Geomonas sp. RF6: one gene and its partner. The protein of the gene in region 1 interacts with the protein of each later gene in a pairwise test. Links are inferred from orthologs where the notes say so. Each region holds a gene or a part of one and is shown in the gene's direction. Other genes may lie near its edges.

Region 1 (3,309 bases):
ACGTCGCACTGGCGCCCCCCTTCCCTCAAAAGGTCGATCTCGTAGCCGCTCTTTATCATCCTCGCACGGCGGATGATGTCGGAGGCGTCGCTGATGACTGCGTCTTTGAAGAGGGTCGCGTACTTCTGGAAGAAGTTGACGGGGACGACGTCGAGCTCCATCCCGATCCGCTTTGGATGGGGGAGCCCGTAGTCGTTCAGCAGCGGGGGGAGATCCCGCATGGAGTTTCCCGGGAGGACGGCGGAGAGGGCGCTTTCAGCGCGGGCACGCACCAGATCGCGGCGGACGAGGTAAAGAGGCTCCCCTGCCACGGGTATATAGAGGGTGCCGCACTGGATGGTGCCGGTGAAGTAGAAGAGGTCCGCGTTCTGCAGCACGATGAGGGCATCGAGCCCTGCGTCCGCCATCATCGCCTGGACTTTTCGGCAGCGTCCCTCCAGTTCGGTCTTCGGTGTCAGTCGCACGTGCACTCCTCGCTATACGTTTAAAGCTTATCTCAGAAAAAAGCCCGTGACCCTGAAGGGGAAGGGGACACTCTCTCGATGTTCCGAAGCAGCCGTTTTAATTAGAGCTGAAGTGAGGGGAAAGAGTACCGTAACAAAATTCGAAGTCAACCGGAGGCGCTCACGATCCCGCTCTGCCGGCAGCCATGTTTGCCCGGCTCAAACGGCTGTTGCAAAATGAGTAATGATTTCGGAAGGTTCTTTCACTTACCATAGCGCGTCCTGCTATGTCAATGTTTACAGATTCTCGTCCCCCGGCGCTTTGGAGGGGGACGGCGGGGGGGGGGAGAGTGCCAGATCGAAAGGCGGGCATATCAGAAGACAAGATTGGCCCCGCAATCTCCCTGCCTCTCCCAATTAGTATTGTCAGAGCCTGCCCCCCTCACGTATCATGCTCGCGGAGAGAGTGGCTCGAGGTGCGGGTTGGAACGGTGCGCCTGCATACAATACTGGAGCGGTAAAAGCTTCGTTAACCTTGACTCACCCTCCGACATGCCACCCCGTTTTCGGCGCACAGTTGAGGAGGCATGGCAGACAGCGCTGCATAAACTGCCGGAATTATTGAGGGGGCAATACTAACGTCGTTTTGGGGAGCGTGCCGAATTCTTGGGCAATCCGTTATAGCACCCATCCCGGGCGAAGTTACGCGTCACATTCACATGTTTTCAACAGCACTTTCCACAATTGATGTGGAACCAGCGTGTATAACGGAAATAACGGCGCAACTACAGGCCGTTAGGCTGAAGAGAACTATTTTACCCACCACCAGGAAAGGCCACCGCGAGGTTTTTCACCCATGCGCACCATACTCATCATCGAAGACGAAAAGGATCTGGCGGAGCTCCTGGCTTTTCACCTGGAAAAGGAGGGATTTCGCCCCGCACTCGCCCACGACGGCATCACCGGCCTGGCGGAGGCGCGGGCAAATCTTCCGGACATGATCATTCTCGATCTCATGCTGCCGGGCATGATGGGGACCGAGGTGTGCCGGCTCCTCAAGGGCGCGGAGAAGACCGCGCGCATCCCGATAATCATGCTCACCGCAAAGGGGGAGGAGATAGACCGGGTCGTGGGGCTTGAGCTCGGGGCCGACGACTATGTGGTGAAGCCCTTCTCCACGCGGGAGCTTCTCCTGCGAGTGCGCGCGGTGCTTCGCCGCAGCGGAGCCGAGGCCGAGGCGCCGCAGACGGTGCAGATCGGCCCGGTGCTGATCGACATGGAGAGACATCTTGTGATGGTGTCGGGGGAAGAGATCGCCCTCACCTCCACGGAATACAAGCTCCTCACCTATCTGGCGCAACGCCTTGGGCGCGTGCAGAGCAGGGAGCACCTGCTGCAGGAGGTGTGGGGGTACAACTATCTCGGTGACACCCGCACCGTCGATACGCATCTCACCCGGCTCCGCACGAAGCTGAAGGAAGGGGGGGACCTGATAAAGACAGTCCGGGGATTCGGCTACAAGATGGAGGAGTCATGAGAGGATCGTTTCGCTGGAAGCTGATCGTTTCGTACCTCATCCTGGCGCTCCTCCTGCTCGGCACGCTCTACGGCTACCTGGAATACAACCTGGAGGACCGGCTGGTCAGCGGCATCAGGGGGCACATGGAGGACCAGGCCCGCATCGCGGCGCTGATGGCAGCAAAAGAGGTCCGCGACCTGCACAGGGATGCGCCTTCCTTCACTGCTGAACTCTCCAGGGTGATGAGGGCGAGGGTGACGGTCGTGACGAGGGACGGAGAGGTGACGGGGGACTCCGAGGTTGGTGCAGCGCAGCTCCCCCTCCTGGAGAATCACGGCAACCGCCCCGAGATCAGGCAGGCCATGGGCGGGGCCATCGGGAGTTCGGTCCGCTACTCCGCCACGTTGCACACCGACATGCTGTACGTGGCGGCCCCTCTGCGCAAGGACGGCGTACTGCGGCTGGCACTCCCCCTCTCCGAGGTGGAGAAAGCACGCCAGGGGCTGCAGCAGACCCTCGGCATCGCGCTCGCCCTCGCCGTTGTCGCCTCCCTCGTTCTCAGTGCCCTCCTGGCGAGGATAACGTCGCGCCCTCTGGCGACCATGGCCGCGGCAGCGAGGCGGATCGGTCACGGCGACTTCAGCACCCGCATCCCCATAAGGAGCGGGGACGAGCTGGGCCAGCTCGCCCAGGTGATGAACGACATGGCGGTGCGCATCGAGTACCAGCTGCAGCGGATGTCGTCCGAGAACAACCGCCTTGATGCCATTCTGAAGGGAATGGGAGAAGGGGTGATGGTTACCGACGCAACCGGTGTCATTACCCTGGTGAATCCTGCCCTGCGCGCGCTTTTCGGAGAGGAGAGCGCCCTGGAGGGAAGATCGCTCCTGGAGGTCAGCCGGCACCCGGACCTTTGCGAAGCGTGCCGGAAGGTGAGCGCGGAGAAGAGGGAGGAGTTGCAGGAGATCGACCTGGGGACGGCGACCCTCCTCGTGCATTGGGTGCCCCTTGTCCAGGAGGGCCAGTTCGTGGGGATGGTGGCGGTCTTTCACGACATCACCGACCTGAAGAAGCTGGAGAAGGTGCGCCGCGACTTCGTGGCGAACGTATCCCACGAGCTGCGCACCCCGGTCACGGTCATCAAGGGATACGCCGAGACCCTCATCTCCGGAGCCCTTGCCGACGACCCGGAGCGGCATCAGCGATTCCTCGGCATAATTCTCAGCCATGCGGAGAGGCTTTCCACCCTGATCGGCGATCTCCTCACCCTCTCGGAGCTCGAGTCAGGGGAGCTGACGCTGAAGCCTGTAAGCGTGGCCGTGAGCGGGGCGGTGGAGCACGCCCTTA
Region 2 (3,102 bases), 1.1 Mb from region 1 along the record:
TCAGGGCGCTGAAGCCGGCAGGCAAGCTTCTGGACATCGGCTCCGGTGGAGGCTTTCCCTGCATCCCGGTGAAGATAGTTGCACCCGAGATAGAGGTGCTCTCAGTTGATGCTGTGGTGAAGAAGATCAGCTTTCAGAAAAACGCGGCGCGGCTCCTCAACCTGGAGCGCTTCACCGCGCAGCACGTTCGCGCCGAGACGCTCGCCGCCGACCATGCAGCCTCCTTCGACTGGATCGTCTCCAGAGCCTTCTCCGACATCCCCTCCTTCGCAGCGATGGCGCTTCCCCTTCTGAAGGAAGACGGAAAGATCATCGCCATGAAAGGACGGGAAGGATTGAAGGAAGCGGAGGCAGCCTCCGGTGCGCTGGCCGAGTTGGGTGCCAAGGTCGTCTCGGTCGACGAATTTGCACTGCCGATCGCAGGGGATGCCAGATCCCTCGTGGTGATCGCCCGCGCGTAGATTGGAAAAGGTGGCTTTCGCTGTTAATGAGCCAAATTCGCCTTCTGAGCTTGTGGGTTGTGTTTTGAAGGCCTGAGGCTGCGCGGAGTCGAAAACGCCGCCTGTAGCTCAAATTTCGATGCCGCTTTTTTGGGCAAAATCGAAGAATTTGTGGGTTGGACAACGTAGGGAACTGTAGGCCGGAATAAGCGAAGCGTTTCCGGCAAATGATGGTGTGGGACGATGCGTGCCGCGCTGATGATGTCGGACTGCCGGGAACGCCTGACGGCTTATCCCGGCCTACATTTCCCTCCCTCAAGCACAAGGTTTCTTTTCACTCAAGAAACTCATCGCTCTGCGACTGCTGCACATAACTCTGCTCCTTCATTTCCGCATGGAGGCATACCTCGCTGCTCCTTTCACATTCCTCCAACACTCGCAATATTTTTGACTTTTGCCCGATTTCTATGTTAAGGATAAAAACTTTTTTTGTTTGCCTGGGCAACATCTTTAGATAGCTCCAAGGGGGAAATCGATGCATTACTTTCAGTACAAGGATGAACAACTCCACGCTGAAGAAGTTTCCATAAAAGATATCGTCGAGAGAGTCGGCACTCCCGCCTACATTTACTCCCACGCCACCCTCGAGAGACATTTCAAGGCGATGGACGACGCTTTCGCCGGCACTCCCCATACCATCTGCTACTCCGTCAAGGCGAACTCCAGCCTCGGCGTCCTCAAGACCTTCATCAACTTGGGCGGTGGTGTCGATATCGTCTCCGGCGGCGAACTCTACCGCGCGCTGGCAGCGGGCGTCGATCCGAAAAAGGTCGTCTACTCCGGCGTAGGGAAGAGGGACGACGAGATCGCCTACGCGCTCGACTCCGGCATCCTCCTCTTCAACGTGGAGTCCGAGCAGGAGCTCGACCGCATCGACATGGTGGCGGGACACCTGGGCAAGAAGGCCGGCATCGCGCTGCGCGTCAATCCCGACGTCGATCCGGAAACCCACCCGTACATCACCACCGGGCTCAAGAAGGCGAAATTCGGCATAAATATCGAGCGGGCCCTCGAGCAGTACGCCCGGGCGAAGACCCTCCAGAACCTGGAAATCATCGGCGTCGACTGCCACATCGGCAGCCAGCTCACCAAAGTATCCCCCTTTGTCGACACCATCAAGAAGCTCAAGAGACTGGTGGCCGGCGTGCGTGAGATGGGGATCGACCTCAAGTACCTCGACCTCGGCGGCGGGCTGGGGATTCAGTACAATGACGAGGTGCCGCCGCTCCCTTCGGAGTACGGCAAGGCGATCCTCGAGGAGACGAAGGACCTCGGTCTGCACCTCCTTTTCGAGCCGGGGAGGAACCTGGTCGGCAACGCAGGGATCCTGGTGGCAAAGTGCCTCTTCACCAAGAAAGGGGACGAGAAGGACTTCATCATCATCGACGCAGGGATGAACGATCTGGCACGTCCCGCCCTCTACGGCTCCTTCCACGGCGTGCAGCCGGTTGTGAAGGATCAGGAGGGGACTGTGGTGGCGGATATCGTCGGCCCCATTTGCGAGTCCGGTGACTTCCTGGTAAAAGAACGCGAGGTCCCCAACTTCAAGCAGGGCGATTTCGTTGCCTTCATGTCCGCAGGCGCCTACGGCTTCACCATGAGCAGCAACTACAACAGCCGTCCCCGCGTCCCGGAGATCATGGTGAAGGGTGACCGCTACGAGGTGATTCGCGAGCGCGAGAAGGTCGAGGATCTCATCAAAGGTGAGCACCTTCCTTCGTTCCTGTAGGGATATCGCCAGTCTACTCGAGTAAGGCTGGGCCCTCTGGCCCGGCCTGAACCAGATTTACAAAGGAGAAGCCCATGTTTCAGGGAAGCATCGTCGCCCTCGTAACTCCGTTCAACAACGGCGCAATCGACGAGGAGAAGCTGCGGGAACTGGTGGAATTTCAGATCGAGAACGGCACCGACGGGATCGTCCCTTGCGGCACTACCGGAGAGGCCTCTACCCTCGACTATGAAGAGCACGACCGGGTGATCCAGATCGTGGTCGAGCAGACCGCAAAGAGGGTCCCTGTCATCGCGGGGACCGGCTCCAACTCGACCAGGGAAGCGATCGAGATGACGCAGCACGCGAAGGATCTCGGCGCCGATGGCGCGCTGCTGGTCACTCCCTACTACAACAAGCCTTCCCAGGACGGGCTCTACCTGCACTACAAGGCCATCGCGGACGCTGTGGCGATCCCCCAGGTGCTGTACAACGTACCCGGGCGGACGGGCGTGAACCTCCTCCCGGAGACCGTGGCGCGCCTTGCGGACCACCCAAACATCGTGGCCATCAAGGAAGCGACAGGGTCGCTGCTGCAGGCCTCGGAGGTCCTGGCGCTGTGCGGCGACAAGCTGGACGTTCTTTCCGGCGACGACTTCATCACCTTCCCGATGATGGCGTGCGGCGGCAAAGGGGTGATTTCCGTGACGGCTAACATAATGCCGAAGGAAGTCGCAGCGATGACCGACGCCTTCTTTGCCGGCAACATGGAAGAGGCGAGACAGCTCCATCTGAAGCTCCTGAAGATCTCCAACGCCATGTTTGTGGAAACGAACCCGGTCCCGGTAAAGACCGCCGTCTCCCTCATGGGGAAATGCCGCGACGAGCTGCGCC

Evidence for each region.
Region 2: the proteins of LPW11_RS03575 (region 1) and lysA interact in binary tests that used the Escherichia coli proteins (3 or more experiments, as listed by UniProt). The link is inferred for Geomonas sp. RF6 from one-to-one orthologs.

What each region holds. Positions count from the first base shown.
Region 1 is NZ_CP087999.1:829,201-832,509, forward strand. The notes cover bases 150-3,139. They hold LPW11_RS03575 (winged helix-turn-helix domain-containing protein), read left to right. Parts: upstream 150-1,299; coding sequence 1,300-1,980; downstream 1,981-3,139. Other genes in these bases: LPW11_RS03570 (M24 family metallopeptidase), read right to left, coding at 150-464; pnpS (two-component system histidine kinase PnpS), read left to right, coding at 1,977-3,139. Also shown: more of LPW11_RS03570, read right to left, coding at 1-149; more of pnpS, read left to right, coding at 3,140-3,309. UniProt on the Escherichia coli protein: Response regulator member of the two-component regulatory system CpxA/CpxR which responds to envelope stress response by activating expression of downstream genes including cpxP, degP, dsbA and ppiA.
Region 2 is NZ_CP087999.1:1,923,853-1,926,954, reverse strand. The notes cover bases 320-3,102. They hold lysA (diaminopimelate decarboxylase), read left to right. Parts: upstream 320-975; coding sequence 976-2,229; downstream 2,230-3,102. Other genes in these bases: dapA (4-hydroxy-tetrahydrodipicolinate synthase), read left to right, coding at 2,304-3,102; rsmG (16S rRNA (guanine(527)-N(7))-methyltransferase RsmG), read left to right, coding at 320-461. Also shown: more of rsmG, read left to right, coding at 1-319. UniProt on the Escherichia coli protein: Specifically catalyzes the decarboxylation of meso-diaminopimelate (meso-DAP) to L-lysine. Is not active against the DD- or LL-isomers of diaminopimelate.